Regions from separate parts of the Thalassotalea ganghwensis genome, predicted to be linked through region 2. Evidence: riboswitches for the same ligand, from Rfam matches in the RefSeq annotation. Region 2 holds a riboswitch; the other holds the start of a gene.
What was found. Region 2 has a riboswitch for lysine ahead of lysC (lysine-sensitive aspartokinase 3). Riboswitches for the same ligand answer to the same signal wherever they lie in the genome.
Positions count from the first base shown of each region.

Region 1: another riboswitch for lysine. It lies ahead of dapA (4-hydroxy-tetrahydrodipicolinate synthase); the one in region 2 lies ahead of lysC (lysine-sensitive aspartokinase 3).

Region 1 covers NZ_JBQRUM010000010.1:4,039-14,279, forward strand. Annotated here, with positions in the region: gene ACSLUH_RS11335 (M16 family metallopeptidase) at 1-611, opposite strand, end outside; gene ACSLUH_RS11340 (succinylglutamate desuccinylase/aspartoacylase family protein) at 767-1,894, opposite strand; gene ACSLUH_RS11345 (PLP-dependent decarboxylase) at 1,920-3,152, opposite strand; gene ACSLUH_RS11350 (2,3,4,5-tetrahydropyridine-2,6-dicarboxylate N-succinyltransferase) at 3,162-3,911, opposite strand; gene dapA (4-hydroxy-tetrahydrodipicolinate synthase) at 3,914-4,834, opposite strand; lysine riboswitch at 4,914-5,111, opposite strand; gene ACSLUH_RS11360 (methyltransferase) at 5,428-6,465, shown strand; gene ACSLUH_RS11365 (sensor histidine kinase) at 6,560-8,230, shown strand; gene arcA (two-component system response regulator ArcA) at 8,408-9,112, shown strand; gene ACSLUH_RS11375 (Hpt domain-containing protein) at 9,204-9,551, opposite strand; gene folE2 (GTP cyclohydrolase FolE2) at 9,845-10,241, shown strand, end outside.
Region 2 covers NZ_JBQRUM010000027.1:11,480-21,720, reverse strand. Annotated here, with positions in the region: gene ACSLUH_RS18410 (winged helix-turn-helix domain-containing protein) at 1-1,269, opposite strand, end outside; gene ACSLUH_RS18405 (TolB family protein) at 1,583-2,992, shown strand; gene ACSLUH_RS18400 (TolB family protein) at 3,069-4,046, shown strand; lysine riboswitch at 4,379-4,578, shown strand; gene lysC (lysine-sensitive aspartokinase 3) at 4,682-6,028, shown strand; gene queC (7-cyano-7-deazaguanine synthase QueC) at 6,108-6,764, opposite strand; gene queE (7-carboxy-7-deazaguanine synthase QueE) at 6,845-7,519, shown strand; gene pdsS (proteobacterial dedicated sortase system histidine kinase) at 7,535-9,694, opposite strand; gene pdsR (proteobacterial dedicated sortase system response regulator) at 9,700-10,241, opposite strand, start outside.

The sequences.
Region 1 (10,241 bases), on a different contig from region 2:
CAAGGGAAACCACCATACGGCTGGTTAAGCACATTAACTTTCACCTCGTTTTTTACCACACCTTGCTGATTGGTTAGGTTTTCTTGGGTAATTTGCAGACCTTTCATGCGATCAGCTTCTGCCCATAAAAAAGTCTCTAGCTTGTGAGACGGAACAATTTCAAAATAGTTAGTAAAATCAAAGCGAGTTGAGCCGTTTAAAACCCCTCCATTAGCATTAACGAGCTTAATGAACTCCATCTTACCTAGGTTTTCAGAACCCTGAAACATCATGTGCTCGAAAAGATGAGCAAAACCAGTACGGTCTTTAGGCTCATTACGAAAGCCGATATTATAGTAAACCGCTACCGTCACGGTCGGTGAGGTGCTATCCGGCGACAATACCACTTGTAAACCATTGTCTAATGTAAAGTACTCAATTGGCACATTAAAGCTGGCGATGGCCTGCTCTTCGCTATTTTTTGCTGCTGACAATGTTTTTACTGCACTATCAACAACCTGTGTTGCGTCATTCGCGGCAGATGAAGCTTGCTCAGTTTGTTGTGGTTGACCACACCCCCCGAGCAATGCTGCCATTAAGCAACAACTGATTAAAGTTTTCTTGGTCGCCATATTCTTCCCTTATTAGAAGTTATTATTTTAGTCTTAAAAAAAGAGCTTGCTAGAAATAGCAAGCTCAGTCAATAACTTCGTAATATCTTGAAAAACTTTTTCGTTATAAAATTGTTAATAGCGAAAAACAAATTACGGCTTAAATATCAAGGTCCTTATAATTTGAAGAAATTAGTAAACACTTTATATAACTCAGTACCTTGATTTACGCTAGCTGAGGCAAAATGAAGTATTGGTAAAACTTCGATATCTAACGACAAATAATGCAAAGGATCGCCATCACCATAGTTATCCATTCTTAATATCCTTGCTAAGGGTTGGCCGGGCGCTAACGGCTTACCAAAGTCGGCAAGATAATCTACCATCCCACCCATTGGCGAATAATAGGCTTTGTAGTCTTTCAAATAACACGCATAACGAGTGATATCTTTAGGAAAATACTCGTTAGCATCAATAACCCCTTTGTGTTGCAGATAACACATTATGCTTTTGGCATCCTCTAAAGCAACATCGAGATCTATCTGCTCTTGAGAGCCTAACTCAACCGTGAAGCTCTCTTTATTTAAGCTTTTATCACGAATGGAAAACTCAATGCCGAGTTCTGCAAATGCTTCTTGTAAATGCCACCATGGACAAAATGTCGCTTCATCAAGTGCACCATCAAACTGATTAGGGATCAACAGGGTATGTTCAATATCAAAAAATCTGGCACTGTCTTTTGCATATTCAGGGCAATATAAGTGCTTGCTCGATATAGGTCCTGTATGTAAATCTAACACTAAGTCCGCTTGATGTGCCAAACGTTGTAATTGATAGGCAATGCGTTGTCCTGTCGTCAAACCAAACGCATTGTGCTCTAGCTTCCTATCAATGGTTTCGATCATTAACTGCTTGAAATTGTTTTCGATAGTTTCATTGTCTTTACCAATACTTTCGCGCACAAATGGTTTAATCAATGACGCATCGAAATGATACATCCGATTCCAATTCACCCCTGTAATAGGATCAAATCGGCCCAGTGTGTATTCACCATTTTTATGATTACAGCCAACGGGGTTTGCATAAGGCACTAAAGTAATGTCGCCCAACGGTTTAGTGTCTTTAAGCAGCTCTAACAATTGAAAAATAACCGCGTTGCCTTGTACTTCTGCTCCATGCATGTTTGCTTGAATATAAACACTCGGCGCATTGCCGTGTCCTTTTAAGCGATATACAGGTACGGTTAATTTTGCGCCACTGGCCATCTCGCCAACATGCATAACTTCTTTGGTAAAATTACTCATTTTTCATACTCACAACAATAGAACTTTACGCTAAATACCAAGCTGCAGGCCGAGCAGAACGGACCTCTACCAGTCGCTGGTTTTCAATAACATATTCAGCTGCAATTTGATGACATAAAAAGAACGGCATACTCTCAGTGAAGCCATAGGCTCCCGCGTAACCGAACACGAGTTTATCACCAACATTAACGTCACTAGGTAGCGCCAAATGGCCAAGTTTGTCCATGCTAGTGCACAAAGGGCCATGAATATCGAACGGGACGAATTCAGCTTGAGAGTGTCGCGCTAGACGCACTGGAAAAGGCTGCTCAGTTATTGCAGGGCGAAGCAGATGATTAATACCCGCCGACATGACCAATTGCTCTTGTTGGTAGTTGGTTTTTCGATCAATCACTTCTGCGACATAATAGCCACATTGAGCAACGGCAAAACGCCCGAGTTCTAACCACAACTCTTCTGCACCAGCTTGAGCTTTGATAGTTGCCAGATCATCAATAATTTGTCGCCAAGATAGCTTTTGTCCTTGCTCCAAATAATCAATACCAAGGCCACCACCAAGATCGAGTATTTTTACCTGCATGCCAATACTTGAAGCCATTGCCAGTAGTGGCGGCACCATTTGCTGCCATAGTTGGTACATTTTTTCATTGCTGAGCATATTGCCCCATTGAAAAATATGCAGACCACATATATCTAAGCCGGTAAATTCTGATACCTGAATCGACTGCCACTGTGCTACCGACAACCCAAATGGCGTTAAGGTATTTCCACCTAATGGGTTTTTTTCGCCCTCCTGCCATTGTAATTGTACGCGCAGCAACACTTTGGGGCATTTACCTAATTGTTGAGCTAACTCATTTAACCAAGTTAATTGGTTCAAGCTTTCAACGACAAAAATATTAACGCCTTTTTCTAAAAATTCCTGTAATTGCTGGCGTGACTTGGCAGGCCCAGTGTTTAAAATGCGTTCAGGTGTAACCCCCTGAGCAAGTACCTGTTCAAGTTCACCCGAGCTTGCGACATCAAAGTTAAAACTTGCCTGATCTAAGCATTGAATGACCCGTGATAATGGATTGGCCTTAACCGCATACCATAACTTTATAATTTGTTGATCTTGCAAATCACTAAGGTGATGTTTCAATGCATCTAAATCATAAGCAAAATAAGCCATTTCATCTTTATTGGCTGAAACGTGCTGCTCAAAGAGCGAAGATAATTGAGGCGGCAACCAAGGTTCAGTTAAACAGGTATTTTTCATCACATTGCCTTAACGTAAAACAGATTCTAAGGCTAACGATGCATCGCTTTTTTCATCGCGATATTTAACAATCAAGGCACAAGCCATATTTAAGCCTTGTGCCTTTGCCCAGTCACCCGCGACAGGACGAGTACCAGGCACAACCACTGCACGCTCAGGGATATCCGCACCTTTTTCTAACATGACTTGGTTTACACAGTCATAAACCGGTACCGACGCAGATAAAAATACGCCAGGTGCTAACACGGCACCTTTCTTAACAACGATACCTTCAACGATGACTACCCCCGCACTCAAAAAAGCATCGTCTTCAATAATCACAGGGCTTGCGCCAATAGGTTCAAGTACGCCACCAATTTGTACGGCAGCAGATACGTGGACATTTTTACCGATTTGCGCGCAAGAACCGATCAACGCATGACTGTCAACCATGGTACCAGTGTCAACGAACGCGCCAACATTAATATAGGCTGGTGGCATAATAATGACACCTCGAGCGACATGAGCACCTCGACGAACAGAAGAACCGCCGGGCACTAAACGCACGGCATCATCGCGAGTGAACGCCCGTGCTGGTAAATTATGCTTATCAACAAACCCTTGATAGATACCATCAAACTCTTCATTTTCACCGGCTTTAAAAGCGGCTAATATCGCTTCTTTGACTTCTACATTTGCCTGCCAGTTACCGTGTTGATCCTGATTTGCCGCGCGAATAGTACCTGCTTCTAATTGATCTAAAACTTCTTGCCAATTCATAATTAATTTGCTCCAGATAATGCTTGAGACTGACGTTGCAGCCATTGAGAAATAAGATTGTCTTGTTCGGCTAAACCATCATTGGCAGCCAATTCTTGTTCTGTAAGAGGGGGACGCAGAGTTGAATGAGCAATCATTCCTTTACTCGCCATCAAAACCTTAACAGGTATCGGACTAGCAACTTGAAATAGCGCATCAACGGCGTTTTGCCATAATGGAAATAATCCTTGCGGTTGACCAGCGATGGCAAGCTCTACATAGCGTTTTGCAGCTTCAGGCCAAACATTACTCGACACCGATACTAAACCGCATACTCCTGCACCTGCTAAATAGGGCATCATTGCATCTTCGCCACTATATAAACGAACATTCGGGCAGCGTTGTTTAAACGCTAGAAATGTTGTTAAGTCACCGCTGGCTTCTTTCAATGCCCAACAATTGGGATGATCTTTAAGCTGCTCTAAAGTTGTCACAGATAGGCCAACACCGCTGCGCGATGGCACGTTGTATAGCATGCATGGGAACTTAGCTTGATCGAGTAACGCTTTAAACCACTGAGTTTGCCCAGCAGGACCTGGTTTAGCGTAAATAGGTGTACCTAAAAGATAACCATTGATAGAGAGGCTATTGCAATAATTTATCCAGGCGATTTGCTCACTGAGTTGATAGCCGCCTACAGCAACCATTATCGGAGAAGTTAACGCCAATTGACAGACAAAATCGACAATAGCTTTGTGTTCAGCCTGACTTAACGCTAACCCCTCACCAGTGCTACCCAACAACAATATACCATTGCCGACTTTGTTCTGAAGCAAGGCATTTTCGCGCAGGCTATCAAAGTCGACGGTACCATCAGGGTGCAGCGGCGTAACTAACGCTGTCCAGACTTGATATTCATTTATAGATGACGTTGATTGATTCATGTCTCTCGAACTCATTTCGTTCGGAGAACTTATAGGCATTTGCGATAGCTACAGCCCTAGACATGGGGAGCAACTCGCAAAGGCCAGAAGCTCTCCACCATAACGTTCACTTAACTATATGTTAAGCACAGGTGACAATTGCTAGGATTCAACCTAAACAACCGACAATTACTTCACCAAAAAAGTAATCGCCTCGGCGTTAATCTCCATCACTAACTTTCATCAGAGTTTGATCTCTTCCAGTTAGCTACCTAGTTAACGCTCCTCTTCTGGCCCTTTTAGTTATTCGATTTTGCTTTGAATAAACGCTATAAATCGAATAACTGGAATAAGGGACGACGCTATTAGAACATTTATTCTAACCAGAAGCAATATCATCAACAATTTTTTCGACATTTACCCCCTCAACAATTCCCCTAATTACCTGACTTCAGCCCACAACTCATCAAAACGCAAACGGCTTAGAAATAGAGCCGCTATTGTCAAATTGAACTATTTTTATCAAAGCGAAGACACTTTTTTTGGTCAACAAGGGGTTGTTCAAGTACAATATCGAAAATTTTTTGGCTTAGGCACAGGGCGTATCAACACGTATGTACTTAACAAATATATGTCAGTTGCTGATGCGCAACGAAGATTTTCTCAGTGCCCAGGCACCCTTATTGGTCAATATGCCCAGCGATGATTTCGCAAAACACTTACAAACCATTAACCCAAGTTGTCAGCTAAGTTTTTTTGATAATAATTTTGCCCAACACCGTGCCCATTTATCATTAGCTAATGACGACGCAGATTGTCAATTTAGTCATTATTATCAATCAGAAAAAATTCACGATTTGGTGATCATTTACTTCCCTAAAAGCAAACAAGAATTACGTTACACCTTGGCAATGATTAATAGAAATATCACGCCCGATTCAAGAGTTTTAATCGTCGGTGAAAACAATGGCGGCATTAAATCACTAGCCAAGCAAGCCAAATCGCTATTGAATTATTGTGAAAAGATCGACGCTGCCAGACACTGTATTTTGTTTGATGTATCATTAAAAAATACCGATACTTCGTTTTCTGTTGATGACTGGTTTACTTTCTATCCATTAGATATCGGTAATACATCAATAACGGTTGCTGCGTTGCCTGGCGTTTTTAGTCAAAACAAGCTCGATATTGGCACTAAAGTACTACTTAATCACCTACCGGATGATCTGTCAGGGTCATGTTTGGATTTTGGCTGTGGCGCGGGAGTTATCGCGACATTACTTGCAAAAAAGTACCAAGACGTTACCGTGTCATTAACTGATGTTAGCGCCATGGCATTGGCATCGGCGAAAAAAACCTTAGCGTTAAACCATTTGAGCGGTGATGTTTTTGCTACTGACAGTCTATCTCATATCGATAAAACCTATCAGCATGTGGTATCTAACCCTCCTTTTCATCAAGGCATCAAAACAAACTATCAGGCGACAGAGCAATTTTTAAGTGGTATTCACCATCACATTGCAACGAACGGCAGTTTATTACTGGTTGCCAATAGCTTTTTACAATATCGCCCACTGATGGAGAATCACTTTAAAGCGATTGAAAGTATTTGCCAGCAGAATGGCTTTACGGTTTATAGAGCGCATAAATAAATGATTAAAAGCCAACTCATGTATTGCAATCTTGGCCAAATTCTACAATTATCAATACAAGAGCATTTATTCACTTGCGGATCAGATTGACATAATGATGACAGTGACCAACGTAAAATCGTTAAAGCGCATTCTTTTGGCGTTAGTCATGGGTGTCATCTTCTTTTTCTTTATCTTATCTTCCCTCTATATCAGTAAAACATTCATTGATGATAGCGATCGTCAAACAGAGCGAAATTTAATGTACTGGGCTCAGTACATTTCAATTTTAAGTAGCCCTTATCTCGTTGAAACGACCCAAAGTGATCTAAAATTAAAAAGTGACCTTTACGAAAAGCTCGAGCAACTTTCACCATTAAGATTGATTCGCGTTGTCGATATCTACACATATAGCCCCAAAGATAAAGTTGAAACACTATATTTAAGTTATGAACATGAAGGTACCTTTAACTTTAATAATTCAATACCTGAAGTCCAATTAACAACAGAAGAGCGAATTAAACTAGCATCTCCTCGTATCACCGATAATTATGCTGAAGTATTTTTGCCTATTCTAAATAGCAACAAAGAAAAAGTTGGTAATATTTATCTGCAAGCAAACAGATATTCAGGCTTAAGCCAGAATAACCAACTTCTGATCACCATTTCGATTATTTTTATGCTCATGTTTATTGTCATTTGGGTGGTGCTCAGTCGATTAGAAGTTCAAATAAGTTCACCACTAAAGCTGATAACGGCTCATATTCAAGAGATATCGAAAAGTAAAAATTTCACTAAACGCTTGCCGGTAATGGCCTATCAAGAAGCCGATGTAATTGCGCGAAACCTAAACACCTTGCTCAATCGCTTAGAAAAGCATATCGCTAAGCTACAACAAGCGGAGGAGCAAAGTGAAAAACGCAACCAAGAACTCGAACAAAAAATTACCAACAGAACAGCAGCATTAAAAGAGTCCAACCAAGAACTACTCTCTACATTAGAAAAGCTACATCAATTTCAAGACCAGCTGGTTGAAAGTGGCAAGATGGCCTCTTTAGGTGATATGGTTGCGGGTGTAGCTCATGAGGTTAACACCCCTATTGGCTTGGGCGTAACAGCATCAACACTGCTCGCTGATAGGCTAAATGAAATGAAGGAGCATTTCGATAATAAAACTCTGAGATCTAGCCAGTTGAAAAAGTTTTTCAACGAAGGACAAGAAAACGTTGGTATTATTTATCGAAATCTAAAACGTGCTGCTGAATTAATCTCAAGTTTTAAAAAAGTCGCAGTCGACCAAAGCAGTGAAGACATTAGACAATTTGATATGAATGAGTTGGTTAATGAAGTACTGCTTACCTTAGCGCCTCAAATCAAAAATAGTCCTTATCAAATTAACGTACATTGCCCGGAAAATCTGCTTATCTGGAGCAAGCCTGGGCCAATCAACCAAATATTGATTAACTTAATTCTAAATTCGATGCTTCATGCCTTTGAAGGCAGAGAGACTGGTGTGATTACTATTGATGTCGAACTTATAGAGAATATCGTGAACATTAATTACCAGGATGATGGCAAAGGCATAGATAAAGCGATCAGAAATAAGATCTTTGAACCTTTTACCACCACGAAAAGAGGCTCCGGCGGTAGTGGTTTAGGGCTGCACCTTGTCTATAACTTGGTGACTCAGGCGCTCGGTGGCAATATAGAAATAGAAAGTAAGCAGAATATTGGAACAAAATTTGAAATTAAATTTCCGCTTAGCTCTGGAAGTCATAGCATTTAGCGAATAAAATAGGCGAAAGTCGTAAAAATTTGATAAAAACGCTTTATTTTCTTGATATATAACATAACAACATCTTATATTAACAAATGTAAACAAAAAATAATCGGCCTTTTAGTTGTTGTGTATAAAGAATTAGGACGTTATTAATATCAAAACAGAAATATTGGATAATCTGACATGCAGAAACCTCACATACTGATCGTAGAAGACGAAGATGTAACACGTTTTAACCTACGCAATTTGTTTGAAGCTGAAGGCTATAACGTATCTGAGGCAATTGATGGTGCTAGCATGGATCAACAATTGCAAAACAATGCGATAAATCTAGTGATTATGGATATCAATTTACCTGGTAAAAACGGACTTCTTTTGGCTCGAGAGCTCACCAACAATAGCGAGCTAGGCTTAATCTTTTTAACGGGCCGAGACAGTGATATTGACAAAATCCTTGGCTTAGAAATCGGTGCAGATGATTACCTAACAAAACCTTTTAATCCTCGAGAACTAACGATTAGAGCGAGAAACATCCTCAATCGTATCAATAGCGGCGCTAATGAAAAAGATGATGCTATTGTTAAGTTTAATGGCTGGGTACTGGATGGCAACTCTCGTAAAATGACCGCACCTGATGGACAAGTTATATCAATTCCACGTGGTGAGTATCGTGCATTGCGCTTACTGATTGCCAATGCTGGTCAAATTGTTACTCGTCAACAACTAATTAAAGAAATGACCGGGCGAGATTTACGCTCTAATGATAGAACCGTAGATGTCACTATTCGTCGTTTACGCAAACATTTTGAATCTGTTGCTGACTCGCCAGAGCTTATTAATACAATTCACGGTGAAGGCTATCGTTTCATTGGCTCTGTAGATAGCTAGTTTAGTAAACAATGCGCAACCGTTAATCGTTACGATTTTACATTACTGATCAGAGAATTTACTAAAAAAGCCGCAAAATTTGCGGCTTTTTTTATTGCTGCACTAACCATTGCGTAAATTCGTTTTTAGCCTGCTCATTTAACGCTTTCAGTTCCTTTAACGCCAGCGTTTTTTCAGACCATGGAGCAGTAGATTTTTCAATTTCTACTAAATGACGATGAACCGCAATCAAACCAACACTACCTGTCGCTCCTTTCATTTTGTGACAGGACTCTTGCCAGTTAACCTGAGACTCTTCTTGCAAAGCGGAATCAATATCTTGAAGATAAACAACAGATTGCTGTTTATATAAGTCAAGCATCTGTTGAACAACATCCTTACCTAGGTTATCTAAGTACCCTTGCAATAAGCTAATATCTAACTGATTATTTTCGCTCAAAACTTTCCCCTATTCCTTTATCTTATACTTCGTTGTAACAAAGTCATTTTAGATGTCATTAGCCCCGGAGGTAAAGCAAAGATTAACAACTTTATTTGCAGACCTTAGAAATATTGATTTTCGAGCACTTTTCATTCAAAATACACGCCCTTAAAAATAGACCCTGAAGAGACTTTTCTGTAATCCGTTTTCAAGCTAGCTACGTAAAGTCCTCAATATCAAGTTATACGGTAGGCAAACATCAACTTTTAGTTATTGAAATGATGTCGCGCCAACTTTAGAGTGGAGTAATAATGTCAACATTAATGCCAGATATCGCTAATCATACCACAGCGCAAACTGAAGGCACCTTAGATTGGGTAGGTATGAGCAATATCGAAATGCCAATTATGCTTGCAGCAAAAGGCGAATCAGAGCGCATGGTTTCAGCTTATGTTGACGCATTTGTGAATTTAAAAGAACCACAAGCCAAAGGCATTCATATGTCTCGTCTATATTTATTATTAGACGAATTATCTACCAGCTCAGTGCTCAATTATGACAGCTTAGTAAGTTTGCTTGATAACTTTATTAGCTCACACCAAGATTTAAGTGACAACGCTATGGTCAAATTTACATTTGATTATCATTTGCGCAGAAAATCGTTAATTAGTGGTAAACAAGGCTGGAAAGCCTATCCGGTCACTATAA
Region 2 (10,241 bases):
ATAGGTGATGTACCATTCAATGATCATGGTATCTTGATTATTCAACGCAAATGCTCGTTGATAAAAGGGGGTAGCTTTTTGAGGAGCACGATGTAAATACAGGTGAGTTAATGCCATATTTAAGTTAGCGTAAGCGTTATCGGGTGCCAGTTGATATGCTTTGTTGGCAAAGCGAGCTGCGGTATTTATGTACTGAATAGTTTTGTTTCCACCAGAAAACGCTTTTAAGAAATGTACTTGAGCAATACCCGCATACGCCTGAGCAAAGTTACCATCATGCAAGATAGCTTCCTGATACAAGGTTTGAGCTTGTTCAAGGTCGAACTTATTGTGATAGTAACGAGCTTTTAAATAGGTAGTAAAAGCATCGCTGGCGATTGGCTGGTGATTAAAGGATTGGTGTTGCACTGGTTGTTTATTGAAGCGTCGTGCTAAGGCATTTGAAACTTCTAATTGAAGATCAAAAATATCGTGTAAATTGCTTTGAAACTTTTCACTCCAAAGGTTTTCATCCGTGCTAGTGTCAATTAACTGAGCAGTAACTTGTAGGTTTTCGCCATCTATATGCAAAGATCCTTCAAGCACTAGGTCAACATTTAATTTTTTGGCAATTGCGCCAATGGTTTCTTTACTCTCCTTAAACTTATAAGACGAGCTTCTAGATATTAAAGCAATATTATCTTCTTTGACCAGTCGGTTTATAATAGCTTCTGTTAGGCCATCGGCTAAATATTCAGCAGCATCTGAAGAGGCTAGTAGCTCAAATGGTAATACCGCCAACTTTATTTTTTCTGAGCTTGTACTTTGATGGTTAAGATTAAAAAAGACAAGAAGACAAAGTGCCATAAAAACAATAGCAACTAGCACGTTTCTTTTGCTAGATGTTATCGAATTTCCTGTTAAGACATGCTTATTGTCGTTGGTTTGATCTGTTTGCTTATTTTGTTTCGCAGGCTCATTGAGCCACTCTAACGGGGCGATCAATTGGTAACCTAAACGGGGAACTGTTTTTATATATCGTGGTTCTTTAGGAGAGTCTCCCAATAATTTGCGCAAACTGCTGATAGCTACATTTAGTACGTCATCTGAAACGACTTGCCCTTGCCAAACGTTATCAAGTAATTCGTTGCGTGATACCACCTGGTGATTATTTTTTGCCAAATAACACAGTAACTGCATTATTTTATGATCAACTTGTAATGTATTTTGATTAGATAGGGTGGAGTTTGTCGGATCAACAATCCAAGACCCGATAGTAAATTTATTCAATGTCTTCTCTTAACCAAATGCTGCTAGTAGAGCAAACCAGCAATCTCATTCTGTATTGGTAGCGTAACAGTCAGACAAATGAACAGCAATAACGTTGTTATTTTTGTTCTGATCGAAATGGTAAGCAAAATTTACTGATTCTTCGAAGAAGTTAATAGAAATATTAACTATATATAAAACAATAAGATACACCTAAATTAGAATATTTTAGTTTCTCTTAAGGACTTATTAACCTGCGTTTGAGTAAATGATAGCGACTTTTATCTAAGTTATTACACGTCAAAAAGTTAATAGCTATGCTACGGAGAAAAAAATGGAAAACTCTATCAAGAATATCAATCACAAAAGGTACAATGGCTTTAGTCGACAATTAATGTTTAGTTTATGCGCAGTAACGTGCACCGTAAGCGGTTCGCTTCAAGCACAGCAACAAAAAGACTTTTCATTATCATTCTCACCAGACGGTAAGCAAATTGTTTATTACTCATATCGTGGTGACGCGTTACCGGATTTGTATATCGCTAATGCGGATGGAACGCATGAACGACAATTAACTAGAACAGAGAGTATTTGGGAAATTGCACCACGCTGGTCACCTGATGGCAGTGAAATTGTTTTTTCAGGTGGGCCGTCAATGCAAGATTTGGAAATATTTTCAATTAAGCCAGACGGAAGTGATTTAAAGCAATTAACCGACGGGGTCGGGAATGGTCATACGGCGTCTTGGAGCCCTGATGGTAATATCATCATCTATAGTCGTTTTGTCGATAAAGATAATGTAGAAATTCGTTATATCGTTAAAGATACTGGTAAAGAACAGCTGATGACTCAGCCCAATACCGGGCGAAACACTAACCCAATTTGGTCACCGGATGGTGAAAAGATAGCGTTCGCCTCTAATCGAGGAGCAGATGGTGATGATAATATCTATGTAACAGACCCTCATTTTAAAGAGATAAAACAAATAACCTACGATAAGACTCGTCAAGACTTTTTAACGTGGGCACCCGATAGCCGCCATGTTCTCTATAGTGCAAGTAATAAAGGGGGGAAGCATGATATTTTTTCTGCCAATATTGTCGATGGTACGATAACCAATAAGACGAAAAGTAACGATCATCATGAATATTTTACCGCGTTTCATCCAAATGGAAGCTGGGTTTATTTCGATAAAGGCAACTGGGAAGTAAATTTCTTCACTCATAAAGGAAAATGGCCAAATCAAATCGTTAAGGCTGAGCAAGTAGGCGGTAAAGATTGGGTTGATACCATTGCGATAATGGAGCAAGAGTTTTTAGCGCCAATGATTGGTAAATGGAAAGGTATTTCAACCCATGGCAGTTCAAAAGGGCGATTTGAAGAAGTTGCCAATTATCAATGGGGGCCTAATAAAAAATCTATTCTTGTTGAGCTTGAACTCTTCTGGGATGGTAAAAAATATGGAAACGCTACAGGTTTATTAGGACTTGATCGTAAAACTAAAACTGTTTACTACAACTTAGTGATGGAAGATGGCACTGTAGTTATGCAGCAGCAACGTAATGCTGGAGAATCTACTAAGTGGGTGATGGATGTAACATCTGCCGGAAATAGTCGATCGCTCCCCAAACAGTTCAGAGTTGAATACTCTCGCAATAATGATCATTGGAAAAGTGATATTCTTGTCCCAAATGGAGAAAATTGGGAGTTAATGGCAGTACATGAGTTTACAAGATTGAATTAAGCAACTGCATGCGCGGTAGGCTTGCCTTAAATAGTCTACCGTGTGTAATAGCTTTTGAAGAATAGGAGTATGCAATATGTTTAAGCATTCATTTTTAGTGGTCATGTTGCTATCTTTTTACCCATTATTACTGGTAGCCTATGATGAAATACCTAAAACGCCGCATGGCGAAATTCTCTACTACCAAGGGCAAGGAAAGGGTAAAGGTCATTTATTTTTGTTTGACTTATCAACGGGAACGTCAAGGCAAGTTGGACAATCAGGCTCTCGTCCTGACCATTACCCTAACTGGTCTCCTGATGGCAAGCATTATGTTTTCGAATCTTACCGAAAAGGTGGTTGGCATGTTTGGATAGGTCAAATCGATCAATTAGCAGCTAAACGAATTACCCAAGTGCCGGCATATAATACTGACTATTATGAGTTTGACCCCACTTTTAACCATAATGGGAATGAAGTTGCCTACTTAAGAGATGGACAGTTGTATCTTAAGTCTTTAATAACCGATAAAGAAAAGCTTTTAATTCCAACACATCAGGATTGGGTATTTACTGCGCCAAGCTTTTCTCATGACGGACAATATATTGCCGTGACAGGGATTTCTAATCGCGAGCAGGTTATGCAAGTGTATCTAATTAATCTTAGTTCGAGGGAGATAAAGCAATTAACACATGAATTAGCACGGGTTTTTGCGCCGGTATGGTCGCCAGTAGAGAATAAGCTTATTGTGCACAGTGATAAGAAAAACGGTGTTGGCTTATATCAGGTCGATATAATATCTGGAAGATTAACGCCAGTTCACTCGCAACAACAACTTGCTTCTGCTCAGATTAAGCCAAGTTCGTTTATTGATCCTTGGGATAATGGCTGGGGTGCAATAGAGCAATACAGGGCAAGTATATCGCCGGATGGTGATTGGATCGTATTTTCAAGTACTGTTGATGGCGATAGAGAGTTATTTGTATCGAGGGTTGATGGAAGTGATATTCGGCGGCTAACTGTTCGACAAGGACTCGATGCACAGCCAGCATGGCGACCGCACGTGATAAACTGAACCAACCTCAGTATTATTTGCACAGATTAACATAGTTAGTTTTTTAATAGTTGAATAATGTTAGATTGAATTTTGCCAACGTGTTGTCTGACGTCAAGTGTAAAGCGCATATATGCATTTTGGTTGATTTTTACTCAGGGCAAATCATTGTATATATGCAAAGTTATTTCTATTGCTTTTCATAGTCCATCCTTATTGACTATTCGTTTAGGTAGGTTCGTTTAAAGACGAAAATAATGCAATAGACGTCTAAAAGTCTGTTGAAATTATTTTTAATTTAAGGTTTAATAGCAACGCTTTCGTTAGAATAAATACTCAATTTAGTCTAATCGAGCACCAGAAGAGGTGCGATAGCCAGGTAGTTTTCGTGAGGAACCACAATTCCAAAGACTGAAAATGAGGGGGACTATCGCCGAGGACGATAACGATGTGGGCGTTATGGTTCGGTCACTAGGGTTGAATCCCTAGGATTGTCACCTCTGCTTAGTAACAGGTAATACTAAGTAGAATAGGGTGGAGAGCTTCTGGCTGAAAAGACAAGTTGCTGCGCCATTGTGCGCACCTTTCCACTCAGTCATGCTCTTCCTTAATGTTGTTAGGCTAATTAACAAATAGCCATAGGGAGACCTTATCAGATGTCAAATTTAACCGTCGCCAAGTTTGGTGGTACGAGTGTTGCAGATCATCAAGCGATGTTGCGTTGTGCTAATATTATCGCAAGTGATAGCAGTAATCGCGTTGTGGTCGTTTCTGCAAGTGCAGGCGTCACTAATTTATTGGTACGCCTTTCGCAAGATAACGTCAGTGAAGCTGAACAAATTGATATCATCGGCCAAATAAAAGCAATTCAATACAATATTACACAACACCTTGACAGCCAAGTTGAGCTTAATCGTGAAATCGATGGTTTACTCAATGAACTAGCAACGTTTGCGAAAGCCCAAGCATTGAACCCATGTGGGCGAATTGCCGACGCTATTTTAGCGTTTGGAGAGCAAATGAGCTCACGTATATTCGCTAAAGTATTAGGCTCGGTAGGTGTTAGCGCTGAATACTTTGATGTTCGACAAATTATGAAAACCAATAGCGTGTACGGCAAAGCAGTTGTTGATATCGAAAAACTTGGCGAATATACCAAGCAATTACTCTTGCCAAAGTTGGAAAGTAACGTCATTGTCACGCAAGGTTTTATTGGTCAAGATGATGATAAATACACGACAACGCTAGGTCGAGGAGGTTCAGATTACAGTGCCGCGTTACTTGCTGAAGCATTACATGCTGATAACCTAGCGATATGGACCGATGTTGAAGGTATTTTTACTACCGATCCTCGTATTACTGATCAAGCGCGCGCTATAAATGAGATTAGCTTTGGTGAAGCTGCTGAGATGGCAACCTTTGGTGCAAAAATTTTGCATCCAGCAACATTGATCCCAGCGATGAGACAAAATATCCCCGTCTTTGTTGGTTCAAGTAAAGAGCCAGAAAAGGGCGGAACACGCATTCAACGTTCGGTAGATTCAAAACCTATTTATCGTTCTATTGCGCTCAGAAGAGAGCAAACACTCGTGACGGTAAAAAGCCCGGCAATGCTACATGCTAGTGGCTTTTTAGCGAAAGTATTTAATGTTTTGGCTAAACACGAACTGAGTGTAGATTTAATTACCACTAGTGAAATTAGTGTCGCAATGACCTTTGATAACCCTACAGGGTCAACACAGGCGTTACTTAACACTACGGTAGTACAAGAATTAGAGCAATTGTGTGAGGTTACGGTTGAACACGGTTTATCATTGGTAGCCGTTATCGGCAATAAAATGCATCAAACTAATGGTGTGGGTACTAAGTTATTTGAAGCAATATCGGGGATAAATATCCGCATGATTTGCCACGGTGCTAGTGAACACAATTTATGTTTCTTAGTCGATGAAAACAGTGCCAATAGCGCAGTAGAAAAGTTACACCGTACCTTATTTGCTTAACTAGCTTCACTTAATTAACTTGCTTAATTAACTACAAAAAAGAGCATCAAAAGATGCTCTTTGCTTTAACTAACATGTATTACTCATACGCTAGCGGATCAACGGCGTTATTATCTCGAAATGCTTCTAAACGTTCTTGGCATGCACCACATTTACCACAAGCTTTTTCCCGTCCATTATAACAAGTCCACGTGTCGCTATAATCTAGCCCCATGTTTAAACCATCGGTTAAAATGTCAGTTTTTGAGACATGTAAATACGGACTAAAGATTTCAACTGGCTCATAGTTAGCAATTTGACAGACGTCGTTCATCTTCATAACAAACTCTGGTCGACAATCAGGGTAAATGGCGTGGTCACCAGAATGGGCACCATAATACACTTGGCTTGCGCCAACAGAAACGGCGTAGCCTACCGCTAAAGATAGCAAAATCATGTTGCGGTTAGGCACAATTGTTGATTTCATGTTTTCCGCTTCGTAATGCCCTTCGGGAATATCGATATCATCGGTAAGTGACGAGCCGGCGAGTAGTTGGTTAATCGCTGAGATATCGATGACCTTATGAGCAACATTTAACTGTTGGCAAACTTTGGCTGCACACTTCAACTCTTTAACGTGACGTTGACCGTAATCGAAAGACAGTGCGTACACCTCTTTACCGTCTCTTAATGCACGATTGAGCACGGTAAATGAATCCATGCCACCTGAAAAAATAACAACAACTTTGTTGGTCATTTGTCGACTCTCTTAGGGTATAATAAATAACGCGCGCATTTTACGTTAAAATTACCAGTCAATAAAGTTAAGCGGTCAATATGAGTCATCACTATAAAATTAATGAGCTTTTCCAAACGATTCAAGGGGAAGGAGCTTTTACTGGTCAACCATCAATATTTATCCGTTTACAAGGGTGTCCTGTCGGCTGTTCATGGTGTGATACTAAACATACTTGGGAGATTAAGCCTGATTTAAGTGTTAGCGTAGACACTATGCTTGCAAAAACTCAAGAATCGGAACATTGGTCAGCAATGACACCTGAAGAAATCATTAGCTTATGTCACGACCAAGGTTATCAAGCTAAGCATGTCGTTATCACGGGGGGGGAGCCTTGTATGGTTGATTTAACGCCCTTATGCGATGCTTTACAGCAACGCGGTTTTAGCTGTCAGATTGAAACGTCAGGTACGTTTGAAATAAAAACAACACCAGAATGCTGGGTGACAGTTTCACCTAAAGTAAACATGAAAGGTGGTTACGCGATACTAGATAGTGCTATGCAGCGTGCCAATGAAATTAAGCATCCAGTGGCTACAGAGCAACATGTAGACGATCTAAAAGCATTATTGGCTAAACATGCAATTACCGACAAACCAGTTTACTTACAACCTATTAGCCAAAAACAAAGAGCAACTGAATTAGCAATACAAACCTGCATTGAAAATAACTGGCGTTTGTCGATACAAGTGCATAAGTATATAGGTATTGAATAGTTTCCACCTCGGGTGTTACTTTTCTTTTGATGAAGGAAACTTCATGGTCACCGCAACACCATTAGGATTGTGGTGATTAAATGCTTTTATTTCGCCTTGATGAAATTGACAAATTAGTCGAGCGATATAAAGCCCAAGTCCTAAGTGCGGTTGTTCACCTTGATTTTCTTCTCGAACAGAAACCATTGAGTCAAACAAACGGTGTTGCATTTGCTCAGGCAACAAAGGGCCATTATTGTCGATAGTGATGATAAGATTTCGATTTTCGTAATTTACGTTGATGGTAACGACGTTATCGTTAGTAAACTCAGCACTATTTGCAATGACTTTATCGAGCAATTGGGCAAAGTGTTCAGGAGAACCGTCTAAAAAGTAGCTGCTTTCTGTTGGGGTAATTAGATTGAAGGTAATATCAGGGTAAATTTGCTGATACCCCAGGACACAGCCTTTAACAACATTGAGTGCATCAAATTTAACCCGCTCACAACTCGATAACATTTGCTCAATTCTGGTTACTTCACTCATTGACGTTAAAATAGCATTTAACCGCGCAATGCCGCTTTGAGCTCTTTCAATATACGGTTGGCTTTGCGCTGGAATAGGATGTAATGAAAGGTTTTCTAGTGACGTTCTCACCACGGCTATCGGCGTTCTTAACTCGTGAGATAAACGTGATGACATGCTTTCTAAATAATGATTGTACTGACTTAGCCGGCTAACGACTTGCGAGAAACTACGCGATAAATCGCCGATTTCATCATTTGTGTTTGATGGCGTAATCGCCGTTGTGATTCTGCCTTGGGCATCGATTGCTTGCTCGGCTTGGTTACGCAGGGTTCTAATTCGGTAAGAAATCCTCGATGCAAAAATTAAAAAGACAATCGCGCTGATCACTAAAATAGCTAAAATCGCGCTAAAGAGCTTTTCTAACGCTTTATTTCTTAACGTACGAATGCCGTTTGTTGTTTCTTCAACAATAACAGCCCCTTGAACCAGCTCGTTAATATAAATTGGATAGGCAGCAGATAACACAACGGCTTTTTGATCTTTACTTAATCGCCATTGCGAAGAGGGCTCTCCCGTTAACGCCGTTTCGATATGTTGCCCAGTAAGGTTTTGTGTATCATAAAGATTGTCGATAAATGCTTTCGGTGGCTTTGTTAAAAACTGATAATAAAGGGGAATGAGATAGCGTTGTTCAAATTTTTGCCATAGTGAGTTTTCGTCGCTTTGTGGCGTCGTTCTTTGCCAAACACCACCGGCTTTAGTTAAATCACCAGCACTGGCAAGCACACGTTTATGTTGATCAACCACCCAAATTCTTGAATTGGTATGACTCATGCCTTTAACAATCCGTTCAATTTCAGGCGATGGCACCACAATGGTACCTAGCGTATCGGCTTGGCTAGGATCAGCAGAACCCATTGATGAAATGATTTCCTCTCCGTCTGCATCTACATCATGAATAGCAAATGCAATTTTGTCGCCGAGTTGTGATAAAGGAATACGCAACTCAATGTTATAACCTTGTGGCGTGTTGAGCCAATGACCTTGAATGAAGCTGGCAACTTCGGGAAAAGCGCCTGATAGGTTGGTTACTCGATAACTGTCTAGCCAGCCTTGTTGCTTATTAGCGATGATATAACGATTAAACTGTTGCTGTTGGTCTACCAGTGCAATCTCAAGGTGATCATTGCGATCAATTGCGGCAGAATTTTTACCCCGAAATACAACGTGATGATCAGTAACGCTGATAAACAAGTATAAATAACGGCCATACTTAGCGATAGTTGCAGTAAACATCTGCTCGCTATTAGCTGCCAGTGATGTGTTATTTAATAGGTGCTTGTCGTTATATAGGTGGATCCTATTTTGATAATTTGGCCAGTCATTAGATAAACCGTCGAGTAAAATGGCTTGTTTTAATTCGTAACCATAAAGGTCTTTACCTTGTTCAACACTCGGTAAAAAGCTTGCTTGATTATCAAATAGATTGGGTCGTTCGTGCAATGCTGTTGCTAACGCTCTTGCCGTACCTAATATGGTTTGCTCTTGTCCATAACGTAAATACTTTTCCATTTCCCAGACATACTGGTAACCAAACCACGGAATGGTAAACAAGACACTAGACAGTAGTAAAAGCTTTGCTCTGAGGCCAAAACGAAAACGCATCAGGTTACTTACGCTTGTTGTGATTTGTGTGCGGCTAAGGTGTTCCAGCGATAGCCCATGCCGTAAACAGTCTCAATGCAATCAAAATCAGGGTCAATTTTAATAAACTTTTTACGAATGCGCTTAATATGTGAAGTGATGGTGCTATCATCGACAAATATTTTTGACTCATTCATTAATTGTTGTCGGTTTTTAACAAACCCTGGGTTTTTGGCGAGCGCATAAACCATCCAAAATTCGGTAACGGTAATTTCTAATGGCGTTTGATGCCAAGAGACTGTCATTCGTTGGCTATCAATGGTTAGTGCTTCGAGCGTTAAAACATGTTCAGTATCGGTGGGTTTTTTTAATGCATCCTCGCGCCTAAATAAAGCGGCAATGCGCGCCGTTAAATGCGGTAAGCTAATATCTTTGGTTAAATAGTCATCGGCACCGATTCGTAAACCTGAGACCGTATCTACATCGTTATCACGAGCCGTTAAGAAAATAATGGGTAAAGTTGATGACAAGGTACGTAGCCACTGACACAAGGTAAAACCACCATCATATT